DNA from 4 places in the Neobacillus sp. NPDC093182 genome. Region 1 is predicted to be linked to each of the others. Evidence: riboswitches for the same ligand, from Rfam matches in the RefSeq annotation. Region 1 holds a riboswitch; each other region holds the start of a gene.
The links. Region 1 has a riboswitch for S-adenosylmethionine ahead of mtnW (2,3-diketo-5-methylthiopentyl-1-phosphate enolase). Riboswitches for the same ligand answer to the same signal wherever they lie in the genome.
Positions count from the first base shown of each region.

Region 2: it holds a riboswitch for S-adenosylmethionine, as region 1 does, so the genes downstream of both, metK (methionine adenosyltransferase) here and mtnW (2,3-diketo-5-methylthiopentyl-1-phosphate enolase) in region 1, are expected to answer to the same signal.
Region 3: it holds a riboswitch for S-adenosylmethionine, as region 1 does, so the genes downstream of both, ACIQAA_RS05770 (sugar ABC transporter substrate-binding protein) here and mtnW (2,3-diketo-5-methylthiopentyl-1-phosphate enolase) in region 1, are expected to answer to the same signal.
Region 4: it holds a riboswitch for S-adenosylmethionine, as region 1 does, so the genes downstream of both, ACIQAA_RS31395 (phosphoadenylyl-sulfate reductase) here and mtnW (2,3-diketo-5-methylthiopentyl-1-phosphate enolase) in region 1, are expected to answer to the same signal.

Region 1 is NZ_JBIVOI010000018.1:74,177-79,112, reverse strand. Features, by position in the region: gene ACIQAA_RS26515 (1,2-dihydroxy-3-keto-5-methylthiopentene dioxygenase) at 1-18, opposite strand, end outside; gene ACIQAA_RS26510 (methylthioribulose 1-phosphate dehydratase) at 45-674, opposite strand; gene ACIQAA_RS26505 (2-hydroxy-3-keto-5-methylthiopentenyl-1-phosphate phosphatase) at 668-1,339, opposite strand; gene mtnW (2,3-diketo-5-methylthiopentyl-1-phosphate enolase) at 1,340-2,542, opposite strand; SAM riboswitch class I at 2,617-2,725, opposite strand; gene ACIQAA_RS26495 (pyridoxal phosphate-dependent aminotransferase) at 2,804-3,982, opposite strand; gene ACIQAA_RS26490 (carbon-nitrogen family hydrolase) at 4,099-4,881, shown strand; gene ACIQAA_RS26485 (PAS domain-containing sensor histidine kinase) at 4,919-4,936, opposite strand, start outside.
Region 2 is NZ_JBIVOI010000001.1:841,782-846,717, forward strand. Features, by position in the region: gene asnB (asparagine synthase (glutamine-hydrolyzing)) at 1-659, opposite strand, end outside; gene metK (methionine adenosyltransferase) at 868-2,067, opposite strand; SAM riboswitch class I at 2,270-2,408, opposite strand; gene pckA (phosphoenolpyruvate carboxykinase (ATP)) at 2,626-4,212, shown strand; gene ACIQAA_RS04400 (DUF2584 domain-containing protein) at 4,252-4,494, opposite strand; gene ACIQAA_RS04405 (alpha/beta hydrolase family protein) at 4,536-4,936, opposite strand, start outside.
Region 3 is NZ_JBIVOI010000002.1:236,292-241,227, reverse strand. Features, by position in the region: gene ACIQAA_RS05780 (formate/nitrite transporter family protein) at 1-528, opposite strand, end outside; gene yfkAB (radical SAM/CxCxxxxC motif protein YfkAB) at 721-1,839, shown strand; SAM riboswitch class I at 2,048-2,155, shown strand; gene ACIQAA_RS05770 (sugar ABC transporter substrate-binding protein) at 2,280-3,389, shown strand; gene ACIQAA_RS05765 (threonine/serine exporter family protein) at 3,502-4,263, shown strand; gene ACIQAA_RS05760 (threonine/serine exporter family protein) at 4,277-4,717, shown strand.
Region 4 is NZ_JBIVOI010000029.1:25,366-30,301, forward strand. Features, by position in the region: gene ACIQAA_RS31380 (formate/nitrite transporter family protein) at 1-339, shown strand, start outside; gene cobA (uroporphyrinogen-III C-methyltransferase) at 355-1,128, shown strand; gene ACIQAA_RS31390 (anthranilate phosphoribosyltransferase) at 1,112-2,143, shown strand; SAM riboswitch class I at 2,290-2,391, shown strand; gene ACIQAA_RS31395 (phosphoadenylyl-sulfate reductase) at 2,461-3,177, shown strand; gene ACIQAA_RS31400 (sulfate permease) at 3,193-4,251, shown strand; gene sat (sulfate adenylyltransferase) at 4,366-4,936, shown strand, end outside.

The sequences.
Region 1 (4,936 bases):
AAATGTAATATATGCCATTATCAAATCTTCCTCTCCACATTTATTTATACAACTTTAAACAATTGGTATGGCTTATGTTCTAGTAATCGTAATTGATATTTAAATAAAAACTCAGAGGCCTCGAGGATTTTTTTTGCCTCAAATGCATTTCTGCCCCATACAGTGATTCCGTGATTACGGATTAATACAGCACCCGAATCTTCTTTAATATGCTCTGAAAATGCATGTGCGAGGGTAGGAATATGAGCATAGTTTTTGATAATTGGAATCGTCAGCACTGCGTCCTCTTCCCACTTGTTGAAAGCCTTAATCAGCTCCTGCCCCTTAAACGTTACCTCACCCTGGTTGCCATAAACCTCTGAAATCACGTTATTATCTATGGTGTGAACATGGAGACTGCAGCCTGCATTGGTTTTTCGATAGATTTCGACGTGAAGCAATGTTTCTGCTGAAGGCTTTAAGTGAGTTTCTTCTACTGCATGCCCAAATTCGTCTACTAACAAAAAGTCCTCTTCTGTACGTTTGCGTTTATCCTTACCACTCGCCGTCACCAGAAATTGCAGAGGATTATCACTTACCTTAATAGCAAGGTTGCCGCTTGTTCCCATAAACCAATCGCGCTCAGCTAGTTCATCCTTTATATCTGCTAACTCCTGCCATTTTTCCTCTAACATGATGTCCTCTTCACCTCAATCTGATTTTTAATTTCATCTATACAGTCAAAAAAAGTAATAAAACCTTTATGGTTTAAACCCCATTCAGCACATTTTTCCTCTAACAAATCTCTTGCCAGTACAAAATCAGCTTGTTTCGCTGCCTCAAGATCGGTTACGGAGTCACCGATTACGATTGTAAAGATATCTTCATCTTGGTTTAACTTTCGTATAATACTAGGTTTGCAGCATCCGCATTCATTTTCACATAAAGAATCACAGGTATATGGCCAAAGTATTCTTATGTTTTCTCCTGAAAAATCGCTGTGGTTACAATAAATCCCTTCAAACGGGCCGTATTTTTCAAGAATCGGATAAACAAAGAAATCTATCCCGCCGCTGACAATATAAAAAGGAATATTTTCTGTTCTAGCAAACTGGACAAATTCAGAAAACCCTTTGCGTATCTTGGCGTTTTCAATTGCAAATTTTGTAATTTCATCTTTTTGGCTGCTAGGTAATTCCCAAAATAATTTGCCTACACCCTCACTAATAGAGATCTTTTGTGATAAAATCTGATCTTTAATTTGCTCCCAATTAGGTGGTGCAAATTTTTTCATGATTGCAATGATGTTATCACTCTCGGTAATCGTCCCATCAAAATCACAGTAGATGACAGGCTTCATTTATTCTGACACCTCTGCATTTCCCCATAACTGTAATGCACTCTTTAGCTCCGGATATTGCTCTCTTCCTTCTGCTAAGGTCTTCCCTTGAAGATTCACTTCAATTGCTTGTCGGAATGCAAGTCCGCCGCCGCGCGCACCATTTGGATGCCCATGAACGCCGCCTCCAGCGTTAATGACAGATTCAATTCCGAAATCCCGAATCAACAGCGGCACTAACCCAGGATGTATGCCTGCCGATGGGACAGGAAACGACCGCTTTATAGTATCTGTTTTAACTAATTCCTCTGCGATTGAAATGGCAGAGGATTTCTCTAATGCCACTGTTCCATATGGTGATGGAAATAATGACAAATCAGCACCTGCAAGTCTAAGAAGCTTACCTAATAACAAGGAATGCGAGAGACCATAATGGGATGATGATGTTAAAGCCCCGCTTACAGCAGGATGAGCCATTAATGGTAAGGAAATTTGATCATCCTCACGCAGCTCTTGTAAAACGTCTAATCCATAAGCAAAAACATTAAAAAGTAACAAGTCTGCACCAAGCTCTTTTGCTTTCCTAGCTTTGTCCTTCAACTGCGATGTTCTGCCTGTTAGATTTACCGCATACAAGGTACGATGTCCGGTATGTTCAAATGCTTCCTGTAACACTTTTTTGCCTTCTGTTATTCTTTTTTCAAATGGAGTCAGCTCATTTTCAAAAAGAATTTCGTCATCCTTTACGAAATCAACACCGCCAAGAGCCTGTTGCTTTAACTGCTCTGTTAGAAAATTTATATCCTTCCCCAAAACTCCTTTAAAGATGCTCATTAATAGCGGACGGTTAAAAACCCCGAGCTTTTCTCTTAATCCTTCAATACCAAATCTAGGTCCAGGGAATTTGCTTTTTAATTCATCCTCAAACTGTAAATCAATTAATTTTATTTTTCCATCTAATGAAAGTTTTCCAAAAACGGTGGTCAGAATGGCAGGAATATCATTAGAAAAATTGATGGTTGGATATGCAATACGGATAGTCGACTGATCCTCTTGTAAACCTTCAGTCGAAACTACCCTGCCTTTGTGCTTGCGTAATTGACTCTGTTCTAGTTCAGGTAAGTTCGTCCATGAACCGACAGTCAAACCTAAAGCAATTTCCTCAGCTTTTTTTTCAAGATTTTTTTCACCGTGAACTAGGTATGTAGCTATTAATTCAGTCAATTTCACTCTTCCTTTCTAGAGAAACATAAAAAACCTCTTCCAAAAAGAAGAGGTTAGCATCGCAAACTAACATCTTCTCATCTTTCAGCTTGTGCTGCAAGATTTAGCACCGTGCCTAACATAAGTGTTAAGTCGGTTGCCGGGCTTCATAGGGCTTTTCCCTCCGCCTGCTCTTGATAAGAAAACGATCGTATTAGTTACTATTATCATGTTGATAAACTATATTTTGCATTATCCCAAGAATTATATTTTTTGTCAATGCTATTTTTTAAATATTTCTAACTTACTAATTCTTCTAACCGCTTCTCCTAAACGTTCCTCACTTGTGAGCAAACCAACCCGGACATAGCCTTCACCTAATTCACCAAATGCAATCCCAGGAGCAACGGCAATATGTGCCTGCTTCAGAAGGATATCAGCAAATTCAGTAGAAGTAAGCCCTTCAGGTACCTTTAGCCAAGCAAAAAAGGATCCCTTTGGCGCTGTCACATTCCAGCCAAGAGAACGAAGTCCCTCTATCAAAACATTTCTCCTGCGCTCATAGAGATTATTCAATTCTCGAACACAATCCTGCGGACCGGTTAATGCTTCCGCAGCTGCTTCCTGAATACCGCCAAATATGCTGCAATATAGATGGTCTTGTAAAAGCTCAATGGCTGAAATAACACTGCTATTGCCTACTGCGAATCCAACACGCCACCCTGCCATGTTGTAGGTTTTCGAAAGAGTATAGATTTCAATGCCAACTTCTTTTGCTCCATCAATCTGTAAAAAACTGACTGGCTTATCTCCATCAAAGCCTATTGCCCCATAGGCAAAATCGTGAACCACACAAATATCATTAAGGCTTGCAAGTTTAACCGTCTCCTCAAAAAATTCCTTTGTGGCTGCAGCCCCTGTTGGATTGTTCGGATAATTAAGGAACATTAATTTTGCTCTTTCAATCGCCTCAGAAGGTAACTCATTAAAGTCTGGCAGAAAATTATTACTTTCCCGTAATGGCATCGTTACCATTTCTGCCTTTGCTAGCGCTACCCCAGATAAGTAATCAGGATAACCTGGATCAGGAACAAGCATTGTATCACCTGGATTTAATAGGCATTGTGGAATTTCCACTAATCCTGCCTTACCTCCAAACAAAATGGCTACTTCCTTATCCGGATCAATGGTTACATCATATTCTCTTTTGTAAAAATCTGCAGCCGCCTGCTTTAAATAACCATGTCCCTGAAATGGAGAATACCTATGGTTTGCAGGATTTGCGGCTGCTTCCTGCATTTTTTTTACGATATGGTTGGGGGTAGCCTGATCGGGATTACCCTGTCCTAAATTAATTACATCATAGCCTGCTTCAATGTATTTCCCTACCTTTTTTACTAAAGAAGCAAAAAACTGTTTCGGAAGATTGTTTAAAATTTCCGATGTTGGAAATTGTTTCATCATATCACCTGCTTTAATTTATACATTTTGTTGTTGAATTCTAGTCACAAATGATATAACTTTTAAGACAGCTTGTAAAGAAAAAATTCCGAAATTTCAAAATGAGGTGAAGTTGGGTGAAATTTAAAATAACTTGTTTGCAAATGGATATTGCCTTTGGAGATCCAAATAAAAACTATCAACACGCAGAAAAACTTATCGGAAATGCAATGAAAGAAAATCCTGATATTATTGTGTTACCGGAGTTATGGACAACAGGGTATGATTTGACACGCCTTGACACCATTGCAGACAGGAATGCAGAAAAAACGATTGATTTTTTAACGAAAGCTGCAAAAAAATATCAAGTTCACTTTGTCGGAGGTTCGGTGGCAAATCGAGGAGGTCAAGGAGTTAAAAATACCCTCCTAATCGTCAATAATGAAGGAAAGCTTGTCCAATCATATAGTAAACTGCATCTTTTTAAATTGATGGATGAGCATCTTTACCTCGAGGCAGGTCAAGAGAAAGGGTTATTTGAATTGGATAATCGGTCTTTCGGCGGAGTCATTTGCTATGATATTCGTTTCCCAGAATGGATTCGTGCACATACCGCAAAAGGAGCTGAAGCATTATTTGTTGTTGCAGAATGGCCAGCTCCCCGTTTATCGCACTGGAGATCATTGTTAATTGCAAGAGCCATTGAAAATCAATGTTTCGTCATTGCCTGCAACCGCTCCGGATCTGATCCAAATAATGAATTCGCTGGTCATTCCATGATTATTGACCCATGGGGAGAAGTAATCGCTGAAGCTGGAGCAAATGAGGAAATATTGTCTGTAGTAATTGAGTTGGACCTCGTAAAGGATATTCGAAAACAAATCCCCATTTTTGAAGATAGAAGACCAGATTTATACTAGCCAAAAAAACCACTTCCAATTATCGGCAGTGGTTTTCCTAATTTTCATGTTTTAA
Region 2 (4,936 bases), on a different contig from region 1:
TTAATTTCCATTGGAGAGCCAATCTTCTTGGTAAAATAATGTCCCGGTTCTAACTTATGAATGCCTTTTGACATCGTGTTTGGCTCAGGTACAAACTGATACGTTAAATAGTGCTGTAGGGAATCATAATCTAAAACATCGTTCTCTAGAGCTAGAAGGATACTCTTCTTCTCGGATGCAAAGAATGTTCTTTCTCCATCCTCAAAATAGAAGTACGGTTTAATCCCGAAAGGATCTCTTGCACCAAATACAATTTGTTCTTGTTTATCCCATATCGTAAAGGCGAACATCCCGCGCAGTTTTTCAACAGCCTTCTCTTTCAATTGGCTATATAGAGCAATAATAACTTCTGTATCAGAGTTTGTTGCAAACTGTAAGCCTTCTTTGAGCAATTCTTCACGAAGTTCTAGGTAGTTATATACCTCACCATTAAAGATAATCCAATAGCGCTCATTTTCATACGTTAATGGCTGATGCCCGCATTCAATATCAATAATGCTTAAGCGGCGAAAACCGAATTGAATATGGTCATCATAATAAAAGCCATCATCATCTGGTCCACGATGGGTTATAATATCGTTCATATTTTTGAATTGTTGTTTTTGATCATCACGATAGTTTTGTGCCTTGTCGTGTACACAACCAATAAAACCACACATTATGTACGTCACCTACTCCAATCTAAATATCCAAACTTAAAAAACATACTCTCCTATCCTACCACTATTCATATAAAAATGTCAGTGTGAAAGGTAGGAAAATTCAGGTACAAATAGTTTTCACCTAAACACATTGCCCTAAACTTAGACGACGAAATCAAAAAGAGAGTTACATTAAAAATGCAACTCCCCTGTACATTGGGTTTAATTAAATATTTGCTTGTTGACGTAATGTGTCTGCTTTATCTGTACGCTCCCAAGGAAGGTCAACATCTGTACGGCCGAAATGACCATATGCTGCAGTTTGTTTATAGATTGGGCGACGAAGATTTAACATGTTAATGATTCCAGCTGGGCGAAGGTCAAAGTTTTTACTAACTAGATTGACTAAAACTTCTTCGCTTACTTTTCCAGTCCCAAATGTGTCAATGGAAATGGAAACAGGTCTTGCAACACCAATTGCATAGGCAAGCTGCACTTCAACCTTATCTGCAAGTCCTGCTGCTACAATATTCTTCGCAACATAACGAGCTGCATAGGCTGCAGAACGGTCAACTTTTGTAGGATCTTTACCAGAGAATGCGCCGCCGCCGTGACGAGCATATCCGCCATACGTATCAACAATAATTTTACGTCCAGTTAGACCAGCATCCCCTTGAGGTCCACCGATAACAAAACGACCTGTAGGATTAATGAAATACTTTGTATTTTCATCAATTAGTTCTTTCGGAACAACTGGATTAATAACATACTCTTTTACATTACGTTGGATTTGCTCTAACGTAATTTCGGGATGGTGCTGTGTTGAAATAACAATCGTATCAATACGGACAGGTTTGTCGTTCTCATCGTATTCTACCGTTACTTGTGTCTTTCCATCCGGACGCAGGTAAGGAAGAATTTCCTCTTTACGAACCTCAGTTAAACGACGTGCAAGCTTGTGAGCTAATGAAATTGGTAGAGGCATTAGTTCTTTCGTTTCGTTACATGCAAACCCAAACATTAAACCTTGGTCTCCTGCCCCAATAGCTTCAATTTCTTCATCAGACATTTGCCCTTCACGTGCTTCAAGTGCCTGATCGACCCCCATCGCAATGTCTGGAGACTGCTCACCTATAGAGGTAATAACACCACATGTTTCGGAATCAAAGCCATACTTAGCACGATTGTACCCAATTCCTTTAATTGTTTCACGAACGATCTTTGGAATATCAACGTAAGTAGATGTAGTGATTTCACCTGCCACTAAGACTAATCCAGTTGTAACGGACGTTTCAGCAGCAACCCGAGCATTTGCATCCTTTGCTAAAATCGCATCTAGAATCGAATCAGAAATTTGGTCACAGATTTTATCTGGATGACCTTCCGTAACTGACTCAGAAGTGAACAAACGACGTTTTGTTGACATCTGATTTCCTCCTATATTATGAGATAAATCAAGGTTCATATGAAGGTTACAGGTATACTTCTAGAACCACTGAAATTGATACGGTACTCATTCCCTTAGTATGAAATAAACAAAGGATTTTTATTAGCAGCTCTTTTGATAAAAGGTCTTATACAAAACAAAAAACCTTACCACATGAGGAAAGGTTGTTCCGGTCCTTTCACTCTTATCGTTCAAGGTCAAAACCTTGCGTCAGATTAGCACCTTCGCACTTGAGAAAATGATAACTACGTAATCATCTTCTCATAAAGCAGGTTGCTGGGTTTCATAGGGCCTGTCCCTCCACCAGCTCAGGATAAGAGAGTATCCGTTCAAATTAGTATCATACTTGAACCTCTCGAACATTGTCAATGAATTTGCTAGCAAATTAAGGATAATTATATGAAATTTTTCCATTTTAAATTTATACTTAATAATACAACCCAAATTCACCAATTAGTATAGACTATTCGATTAAATGTGTTATACTTTTTATGAATATATCGAATATTAAAAACTTGAAAAGGAAGGTTCGTTCTGATGAATTCAGTACATGTCCCAAATGAATTAAACCAATTGCTGGAAGACAGTCATGTGCATATTCAAATGTCTGTTCCTCAATTAGTGGAAAAAATACTATCTAGAAATGAAGGAAAACTAACCTCAACTGGTGCGATCAGTGTATCAACAGGTAAATATACTGGAAGATCTCCTCAAGACAAATTTATTGTAATGGAAGAATCCATTAAGGATAAAATTGATTGGGGTAATTTAAATCAGCCCATTTCAGAAGAAGTTTTTAATAACCTCTATCAAAAAGTTTTAGAATACTTAAAAGAAAAAAATGAAATCTTTGTTTTTAAAGGATTTGCAGGGGCTGATAAAAAGACCCAATTGCCGATTCAAATTGTGAATGAATTTGCTTGGCATAATCTATTCGCCCATCAACTATTTATTCGTCCTAGTGAAGAAGAATTGCTGACACATAAACCTGGTTTCACGGTCATTTCTGCTCCAAACTTTAAAGCAAATCCTGTAGTAGATGGAACAAAGTCTGAAACCTTTATTATTATCTCATTCGAAAAACGAACGATATTAATCGGCGGAACAGAATATGCTGGCGAAATGAAAAAGTCGATTTTTTCAATCATGAACTACCTATTACCTGAAAATAATATTTTCTCTATGCACTGCTCTGCTAATATAGGTGTGGAAGGTGATGTTGCTCTGTTCTTCGGTCTTTCTGGGACAGGTAAAACCACTTTATCAGCAGACCCCAAACGCCGTTTAATTGGTGATGATGAACATGGCTGGTCTTCTAATGGCGTTTTTAATATTGAAGGCGGATGCTATGCAAAAACAATTAATCTTTCCAGGGAAAAAGAACCGCAAATTTTTGATGCCATCCATTTTGGTTCTGTATTAGAAAATGTTGTTCTCAATCCCGATACAAGAATTGCAGATTATGACGATGCAACTCTAACTGAAAATACAAGGGCTGCTTATCCGATGCACGCCATTGAAAATATAGTTGAACCGAGCATTGCGGGTCACCCGAATACCATTGTCTTTTTAACCGCCGATGCATTTGGGGTATTGCCTCCAATCTCGAAGTTAACAAAAGAGCAGGCAATGTATCATTTCTTGAGTGGTTATACATCCAAGTTAGCCGGAACCGAGCGTGGTGTTACATCTCCAGAAGCGACCTTCTCCACCTGCTTTGGCGCACCATTCCTGCCTTTACCTGCAACACGTTATGCAGAAATGCTTGGTGAAAAGATTCTTGAGCATAATGCAAATGTCTTTCTTGTTAATACTGGCTGGACTGGCGGAGAATACGGAGTGGGGAGCCGCATGAAGTTATCCTATACACGAGCAATGATTCAGGCTGCACTTGAAGGGGAACTAAACAATGTCGAAACAGTAAAAGACGATATTTTTGGACTAAATATTCCACTCCATATTGCAGGTGTACCTGATGAGGTTCTTCAACCAAGCAAAACTTGGGATGACCCACAAGCCTATGAGAAGAAAGCAAAAGATTTAGCGGCTAAATTCCGTGAAAACTTTAAAAAATTCACCAGAGTTGATTCAGAAATTGAAGAAAAAGGCGGACCAATTGCCTAAATAGAGAAAGCCCTTATCGTATTTCGATAAGGGCCTTTACTAATTTGTAGAATTTAGTGAAATTAATTGGTAAGTTAACCAAGTGCGGTTTTCTTGCCATTCTACTTTTTTAATGACAGCTGTCCCGTTCGTGTCGCTTTCAATGGTTTTTCTCACGTCAATGGGAATATCAATCGGATAAAGTCGATAGCCTTCTTTTTCTAAAACAAAACGATTTTCTTCGATTCTTGTTTCTCTGCCTTTTGTTACGATCATCGTATTTAACTCAAGAGGCATACCCATATGTACCCAACTCCTCTGTGATTGGACTTACTTTTATTTTATCATCTTTTGATTTGACATTTCATCCACTTCGTTAAATCTTTCACGATTTTTCTGTTTACTACGGGAGGAAAGTAATGGGTAAACTCATCAAAGTACCAGCACTCCACCGGCTTATTTAACATCTTGAGTCTTCTTTCTAGTCTGTAGGCATGCTCTACCGATACATTCTGATCATTTACTCCATGAATGATTAAAACAGGTGCTAAAAGCTTTTCGAGCTCATAAAGGGGAGTTCGCTCTTTATATCGTTCAGGATATTTTCCAGGTGTACCGCCAATCACCCTTTTCATCATTTTCCGCAAATCTTTTCTTTCTTCGTAGGTTAAAAACATATCACTTACCCCGCCCCAAGTAACAATGGAAGCTGCCTCTTGGTATTGGAGTGCGGTCATCAATGCCA
Region 3 (4,936 bases), on a different contig from region 1:
ACCCATTGGGATAAAGAAAGCTAGACAAACGAGCCAATTACATAGAATTGCTCGAAAGAACAATTCCATTGTGGGAACTTGCATTTTCTTTTCCACAACACTCAATAAAAAGCCGTTAACCGATGATTCTTCATAAAGACCTGTTGTAAAAATTAAAAGTGCGAAAACTGCTGCCCCTAAAATATTTCCAATGTAGCTGCTAACCCAGAGCTGGGTAACTACTAACCAGGCCATTTTGCCTCTTAGTGCTGCATAGGTGTAATAAAAGGTATTACCAGTAAACAAATCTCCTCCGCCGTAGGCAATTAATATAATCGCAGACCCAAAGGTGAGGGCAGCCATCGGGTAGGCAAAAGGGGAATGTTCCAAATAAAAGTAGTTACCAGTCTTAAAAGCAACAATTACACCAAAACCGATAAACATACTTGCAAGCATAGCTCTTAAAATATACCGTAACAGGCTTTGTCTAAAGACTTTTACCTTCTTTAAAGCCAGCTTTTCGACTTCACTTAAGAGTGGCATTTCCATATGTACATCACCATCCACTGTTTAAAAAATACTATCTCTTTAGCTTTAATAAAGGAACAGTAAATTATGCATGAATAGAATAATAGATTAAATAATAACATAAGTTTTTCTGAAAGACTTTAAATTACCATAATATCCATATTTCAGCTATAATGAAGTGGTTTTTCTAATACTGATTTTAAGGAGTTTACTATGTCCGATTTGAAAAAAATAACCCCTGAAAATGATCCGTGGGAAGCTTATAATGATATAAAGCAATACGGAAAACCTCAGCTTACCAATATTGAATTCACGACTACAACCTTATGTAATATGCGCTGTGAGCATTGTGCAGTAGGGTACACCCTTCAAACAAAAGACCCCGAAGCACTTCCGGTGGATTTGCTTTTGCATAGGTTAAATGAAATTCCAACCCTCCGGTCGCTTAGTATCACAGGCGGCGAGCCGATGCTTTCCCTGTCTTCTATAAAAAATTACGTGGTGCCAATATTAAAGTATGCTCATGAAAACGGTGTTCGGACGCAAATTAATTCGAATTTAACACTCGATTTAGCACGCTATGAATTAATTATTCCTTATTTAGATGTTTTACATATCTCGCATAATTGGGGAACGGCAGATGATTTTGTTGAGGGTGGATTTGCTAGGATGGCAAACAAGCCTGATTACAAGCAGCGTGAAAAGTATTTTACTAGAATGATAGAAAACAGCAGGGAATTAGTGAAGGCTGGTGTAATGGTATCCGCGGAAACAATGCTTAACAAACGAACATTACCTCATCTGGAGAAAATACATCGCCAAATTGTCGATGAGATGCTCTGTCAGCGGCATGAGATTCACCCTATGTATCCAAGTGATTTTGCAAGTAATCTGGAAACGTTATCCCTGATTGAAATTAGGGAAGCTATTCATCATTTATTAGACGTTCGTGATGAAAATGTATGGATGCTTTTTGGAACGCTTCCTTTTTATGCATGTAGCCATAAAACAGAGGATTTAGAACTGTTAACTAGACTTTTTCAAAGTAGAAATGTAACGGTAAGAAATGATCCTGATGGCCGTTCGCGACTAAATGTTAACATTTTTAATGGAGATATAATCGTAACGGATTTTGGTGATACCCCGCCATTAGGGAATGTTCAAAATACCAAGCTGACGGATGCGTATGAAAACTGGCAATCCTCTGCGATTGCTAAGGAATTGAGTTGTCATTGTCCTGCTGTGTCATGTCTTGGTCCTAATATTTTAGTTAAAAATAGTTATTATCAGGATTTGGATTTTTCCAATCTCCAAAATAATATCAGCAAATAAAAAAAGCAGGAGCTCCCTGCTTTTTTCTATAATAATACCGAATTTTCAAATTAAAGAAAGTAAAACACCTATCTTTTGGCAAGTGGAAAGGATAATGTGATGACTACCAATAAGTTTTTCAATTAAAAATATTTAGATAATACTATTGACAAATTGTTAATAGGAGATTAAATTTAGTTTAATACTTTAAACAAGTAAATAATACGTTCTCTTATCAAGAGTGGCAGAGGGACTGGCCCGATGACGCCCAGCAACCGTTCCGGAAGGAATTGGTGCTAAATCCTGCAAAACAAGGAATTGTTTTGAGAGATAAGAGAGGAGTAGTCCTTATTTTGTGATGAAACCTCTCTTTTCTGGAGAGGTTTTTTGTTTTTTCAAAGACCCTCCTAGGAGCAACGTTGGTAGGAACGCACGTAAAACAAAAAAGGGGAGCTTTTAACATGAAAAAGAATTTTTTTAAGAGCACATTTGTATCTGCGATTGCAGCAACACTATTGCTTACAGGCTGTGCTTCTGGAGGAGAAACAAAGCAAGCAACTGGAAATACAACAATTGAGGGAGTTCCGGAGCGTTTTGCAAAAGGGGAACAGCCAAAAATTAAGGTAATTCGAAAAATCGGCGGGGACGATCATACTGCCCAATTCCTAGCTGGTGCCAAGCAAGAGGGTGAAGCGCTAGGGTTCAAAGTAGATGTGTTTACGGCGAATGGAGATACAGCAAAATTTCATGACGCAATTAACCAAGCTTTAAACCAAGACTATGATGGATTTATTATTTCCCATGGTGACGATGATGCGACTATCAATGATGTCAAAAAAATCGTCGATGCTGGAAAAAGCATTGTTGCATTTGACTCCAATGCGAACCTGACAAAAGTGGATGGAGTTACGCTTACTTCACAGGATGATGAAGCGTTGGCCACGCTGGCATTAGAGCAATTAGTGAAAGAAACAAATGGTGAAGCCAATATCGCTTATTTATGGGTGGATGGATTCCCGCCAATGGTTCGCAGGAATAAAGTTTACCAGGATGTTTTAGAAAAGAACCCAGGAATCAAGGAAGTGGAGCGTTTTGGTGTTGCTTCTGCTGACACAAGCGTACAAACACAGAATGCAGTTGCGGCTATGTTGAACAAATATCCAAAAGGTGAACTGGATGCGATTTTTGCCACATGGGATGCTTTTGCGATTGGTGCTGCACGTGCACTTAAGGAAGCTGGAAGAGAAGAAGTTAAGCTTTATGGTATCGATGTTTCGAATGCGGATTTACAAGAAATTCAAAGAAAAGGCAGTGCTTGGAAGTATACTGCTGCAGTGGATCCAAAGGTCATTGGTGCGGTTAATATGAGACTATTAGCAAAGAAACTAGCAGGTGAAGAAACGCCGCAGACATTTGATCTTGAAGCGTCATTAATCTCACAAGAAGACCTTCAAAAGTCAACAGAACCGGTTAATATGGTGAACCTTGCTGATATTATTCCAGGCTGGGGTCAATCAACTGCCTTTGAAGAAGAATGGATGAAGAAGTTAAAAGAACATTATAAAAAATAACATAAAATAGACGCCTGCCTATACGGTTGGCGTCTATTTTATTGATAAAAATAAAGTTTTTGATTAAACTTAGGAAATCATAAAAAGAAAGAGTAATTGTGGTGAAGGTTAGATGGAAAATGAAAAAACACGTACATATGAAATAATGGAAGTATGTTTGCTTGCCGGAAAAATAATGCTCCAAAGCGGTGGAGAAACCTATCGGGTAGAGGATACGATGATGAGGATCGCTGCTGCTTTTGGAATTGAAAATTCACATAGTTATGTAACTCCAACAGGGATTATTTTTTCAGCTGAAGGTACTGAACCAACCAAAACAAAGTTGATACGAATATCAACAAGGTCTACTGACTTGAAAAAGGTAGCTATGGTAAATAGTATTTCACGAAGGATTACTAGCGGCGAATTAAATCTCGAATCAGCTTTAACACTTCTAAAAGAGCTTGACGCCTTAAATGTTACCTTTCCGTTTATGGTTCAGGTTGCGGCTGCCTCCATTGCCAGCGGCTGTTTTATGATTATGTTTATGGGTGAGTGGATTGATTTTATCCCAGCGATGTTATCTGGAGGAGTAGGATATTTCGGCTTTTTATACATTCACCGCTACATACCAGTGAAGTTTTTCTCGGAATTTTTGGCCTCATTCATTATTGGATTACTATCCTTTTTCCTTGTAAAAATAGGAGCAGGACAGCAGCTGGATAAAATTATTATCGGGTCCGTCATGACGTTAGTACCTGGTCTTTTAGTCACTAATGCGGTAAGAGATTTAATGGCAGGACATTTAGTTTCGGGATTATCTAAAGGTGCGGAAGCATTGTTAACAGCATTTGCTATCGGATCGGGAATAGCAGTAGTGTTATCTTTTTTGTAAATGGAGGCTTAATGTGGATATCATTGGACAATTAATCACAAGCTTTATTGCAACAGCTGCTTTCGGAGTCATTTTTAATGCACCGAAGGAGACGTTAGTAAAATGCGGACTTGTTGGAATGGGTGGATGGATTATTTATTATATAGCGGAAAAGTATACAGGTGATTCTGTTTTAGCCACACTTGGAGCCACTCTTTTTGTAGGGATAGTCAGTCAGGAGTTAGCTAAATTCTATAAAACACCGGTCATTATTTTTAGCGTTGCGGGAATCATTCCATTAGTTCCTGGTGGTCTGGCATATGATACAATGAGGAATTTTGTCGAGGACGATTATTTTCAAGCCATGGCATTAGCTGCAAAAGTAACGTTATTATCAGGCTCAATCGCATTTGGTCTTGTTTTTTCAGAAGTTATCAATCAAGTGGTACGGAAAATTAAGGGAGTGAGGTTATAATTAATAAAATTGGACGAAGGCAGAGGAATCATATCCTCTGCCTTCTTTTGCTTTGATCCTAGATGGACCACTATTGTAACTTGTGAATGGTTGTTTCTGATTGTCAGCCATCGCAAGGTAAGTATTTATATATAATAAATGGTATTAAAAGACCAATTTGCCGCGGTTACTCTTCCACCTGATGGTTTTATACCTAAACGACGTAAGCCCTGCCTCTCT
Region 4 (4,936 bases), on a different contig from region 1:
AATTGGATGGTGACACTTGGTGCTGTTATGGCGATGACGACAAAGTCCGTAATTGGGAAAATTGCTGCCATGTGGCTGCCGATATTAATTTTCTTTGCCCAAGGCTTTGAGCACGCTGTGGTCAATATGTTTGTCATCCCTGCTGGCATGATTCTTGGCGCAGATATTAGTATGGCTGATTGGTGGCTGTGGAATCAAATGCCTGTGCTAATTGGCAATTTAGTCAGCGGGGTTCTTTTTACTGGATTTGCACTGTATTACACACATGGGAAAAAGCAAACAAAAATGGTGTTGGAGCTGCCGAAAACAAGGGCTGCGGCAACTAGTACACAGCGATAAGAAGGAGTGATCGTTATGGGGAAAGCGTATATTGTTGGAGCGGGTCCAGGTGACCCGGAATTAATAACGGTAAAGGCATTAAAATGTATCCAGAGGGCAGATGTTATTCTTTATGACCGTCTGGTGAATCCAGAACTTTTAAAAGAGGCAAAACGCGATTGCCATCTCATTTATTGTGGGAAACAACCAAATTATCATACATTACAGCAAGAAACGATCAACCATCTGTTAGTCAAGTACACCAAACAGGGGAAAAACGTTGTCCGCTTAAAAGGCGGTGATCCCTTCGTATTTGGACGCGGAGCGGAGGAGGTCGAAGCTTTGCTGGCAAAGGGGCTCCAAGTTGAAGTGGTTCCAGGGATAACAGCCGGAATAGCCGCTCCAGCCTATGCTGGAATCCCGATTACACATCGCGATTTAGGAAGCTCTTTTGCTGTCGTCACGGGGCATAAGCCGAAGGGGAAACCAACCGACATTAATTGGAAGAGCCTAGCTACAGGTGTTGACACACTGGCAATTTATATGGGAATCACAAACCTCCCGTATATTTGCGAGGAATTAATGAAGCATGGAAAAAAGGAAAATACTCCAGTTGCGATCATTCAGCAGGGAACAACTCTGGCGCAGCGAACCGTTACAGGAACACTAAGCTCAATTGTCAGCGTGGTTAAAAAAGAAGGTATTCAAAATCCTGCTATGATCGTTGTTGGAGAAGTTGTCACCTTCCGTGATAAAATAAGTTTACTAGAAGCAGAGGGGAAGGCGGAAAGCTATGCAACAATGGCTTAAAGAAGTCGCAAGAGGAAAAAGAGGGTCGAAAGACTTAGACTATCAACAAACAAAAGAAGTCGCTCAAACGATTATTAGCGGCAAGGCAACAGATGCCCAAATTGCTGCCTATCTGATTGCGCTCCGCTTGAAAACGGAATCGCCGGAGGAATTGCTGGCGTTTGTGCTTGCCTATCAGGATGTTAGCAATAAACTTGAAGTGTCAAACCGGTCTATTATTGATCTAGCCAGTCCGTATAATGGAAGGAATTCCTTTACGGGGACTATTCCTGCTGCCATTTTGATGGCTGAATACGGGTTTCCAGTGTTTTTACATGGCAGCGATTCACTGCCGCCGAAATATGGAACAGCGCTCAAGGATATTCTTTTACAATTAGGTATTAATGTTTCTCAACCGCCGCAAAGATTGGCAGAAACAATCCAAGAAGCAGGAATTGCTTTTGCAAACACAGAGGAATATTGCTCTAGTTTAGGAAAGCTGCGAGGAATCCGCAAAGAGCTGGGGGTGAGAACTCTTTTTAATACAGTAGAGAAGTTATTAAATCTAGCTAATGCAGAATCTCTGATGATGGGTGCATATCATCGGACAGCGATTAACAAAATTGCACCTATGTTTAAAGAGCTTTCCTTTAAAAATGTCTATGTCGTTCAAGGAACGGAAGGCTCTGAGGATTTGCCTGTTCACCGCAACAGCTTTATTTACAAAATAACAGACAATAAGATTGAATCTTCCATCGTAAAACCGGAGGAATACGGCCTGTTGGTGCACGAGTTAGATAAAGATATCAAGCTGTCTGTACAAGAACAGTCTGACATTACGCTGGCGATTCTCAGCGGGGAACAATCTGCATCACTCCAGCCCTATTACAATCAAGTGCTATTTAATACTGGCATAAGGTATCACCTGTTTGGTGCAGTAAATGACATAGGAGAAGGAATAGAGATCGCAAAACAACAACTAACGGATCAACGAGGTTTAAGTCAATTAGAAAAATGGAAAGTGATGTCTAACTAATGCGTTCTAGACGGTATTGCGTCCAGGGCGTTTTTTTTCTTGGCGAATGGAATAAAATGGTAGAAAATTTATTTTTCAAAATTTTTGTTTTACTCATTTACATAAAACCTATTGGTATGGTAGGATTAATTTCATCAAATACAAAATACTTATCAAGAGAGGCTGAGGGACTGGTCCTATGAAGCCCGGCAACCTGCTGTGCAAGGTGCTAATTCCAGCAAAATGATCTTCATTTTGGGAGATAAGGCGTTAAACTATCGTGAGATGCCTTTCCTTTTCGGGAAGGCTTTTTTGATAAACAGAGGAGGTTTATAGTAATGGCTACACCGGTAACATATGAAAACTTGAACCAAATATCCGATCATTTCTCTATTGAGGATAAAACAAAGGGAGCAAAATCGGTATTAGAGTGGGCATACAACTCGTATCCAGAAGACCAAATTGTGTATGCTTCGAGCTTTGGAGCTGAAGCGATTGTATTAATCGACCTTATCCAGCAGGTTAAGCCAGACGCGCATATTGTATTCTTAGATACTGGCTTACACTTTCCGGAAACGTATGAGGTAATTAACAAAATCGAAGAGCGTTTTCCTTCACTAAATATTGAGCGAAAACTCCCAAAGCTGACATTAGATGAACAACGCGAGCAATATGGGTCAGCACTATGGAAGAGGGAGCCTAACCAATGCTGTAATATCCGTAAAGTCATTCCATTAAGGGAGACGCTGACGGCAAAACAAGCTTGGATCTCAGGGCTTCGCCGAGAACAATCACCCACTAGAGCAAACACTCAATTTCTTAATAAAGATGATAAGTTTCAGAATATTAAAATCTGTCCGCTTATTCACTGGACATGGGACGAAGTTTGGGACTATATCAAGGAAAAAGATATCCCTTACAATACCTTACATGATCAAAATTACCCTAGTATCGGCTGTTTCCCTTGTACACAGCCTGTTACGGCAGATGGTGATTCACGTGCAGGGCGCTGGGCGGGAAGTGGCAAAACGGAGTGTGGCTTACACACATCCTAAAAGGGGGCTTTTAGTTTGCTCACAATTATAGCAGTTACGATAGGGTTATTTTTTGCAATTAATATTGGTGCAAGTGGTGCAGCTGCTTCGATGGGAATTTCTTACGGAGCAGGAGTGGTGAAGAAAAAGCTGGCACTGTTACTATGCGGTATTACCGTGTTCTTTGGGGCTTGGCTTGGCGGCGGTGAAGTAGTAAAAACCATTGGCAGCGGAATTGTACCAAACAGCACTTTTACCGTACCAATCGCTCTCATCGTTTTAGCATCAGCTGCGCTGTCTTTATTTTTAGCGAATATATTCGGGATACCACTTTCCACCAGTGAAGTAGCAGTAGGATCAGTAGTAGGGGCTGGAATTGTCTATCAATCTGTGTTTGTGAGTAACCTTGCATGGATTATGTTTTTTTGGCTGCTTACTCCTTTTGCGGCATTCGTGATTGCGATTCTAGCTGCGAATCTATTAAAAAATAAAACGTTGAAACGTTGGATGGAAGCGCCGAAAGCCATTCCAATCCTTTCTGTTCTTGTCGTATGTATGGGGTTATTTGAAGCTTTCTCAGCGGGGATGAACAATGTTGCCAATGCAGTGGGACCGCTAGTCGGGGCTGATATCATGTCGACAAGTGCCGGTATTTTCTGGGGCGGGCTTTTTGTAGCAGCTGGTGCCATTCTGTTAGGTCATCGTGTTCTTGAAACAAATGGGAAGAAAATTACCACGCTTCGTCTGGAAGAGGGCTGTGTCATTTCTGGAACAGGAGCAGCGATTGTTACTGTCGCCTCTGTTTTCGGCATTCCTGTACCACTGACACAAATCACAACATCTTCAATTATCGGCATTGGCTTTGCCAAACAAGGCAAGTCTGTCTTAAAAAAAGGTATAGTGGTTCAGCTTCTTACGGTTTGGATTGTGTCACCTGTTTTATCTATGGTGCTTTCTTATACACTTATCCAATTGCTGATTGAACATAACTTTTATCCGATTGTAGCAATGGCAGGTGTTTTAATCTCCGTATTTGGAGTGTCGTCATTGATGAAAAGGTCGAATCAACCAGTCGTAGAAGCAGCAGAAAAGTAGTTTGTTCGCTTCGCTAAAACATTTTTGATTTCAACGATAAATTCTTTATCGCTGATATAAATCTCTAATTTAGAGGATTTTTAATAAAATAACGTAAATTCAAAAAAGAAAGGTATGATTCTGTTGTCATTTTTACCAGCACCTCATGGAGGTAAACTAATCCAAGCATTTGATCCAAACTATGATGTAACATCCATTGTAAAAGAACTCGAAATCGACGCCATTGCCTTAAGTGACCTTGAGTTGATCGGTGTTGGGTTATTTAGTCCACTAACCGGTTTTCTTGGAAAAGCAGATTATGAAAATGTCGTAGAGAACATGCGCCTTGCAGACAATACGATTTGGTCTATTCCTGTTACACTTCCGGTTTCTTATGAAACAGCAGCAACACTTGAAGTGGGGGAGAAAATAAAGCTTGTTTACAATAAAGAGGTATATGGGGTTATTACCGTTTCAGAATGGTATGAACCGAATTTAGACAAGGAAGCCGTTGAGATTTATAAAACACTAGAAACTGCTCATCCAGGAGTTAAGCGTCTGTATGAAAGAGGACCTGTCTATGTGGCCGGTGAAGTAGTGTTAGTTAAAAAGCCTGAAAAAGGAATCTTCGGCGATGTTTGGTTCGAGCCGAAAGAAACACGTGCATTGTTTGAAGAAAAAGGCTGGAAAACAGTTGTCGGTTTCC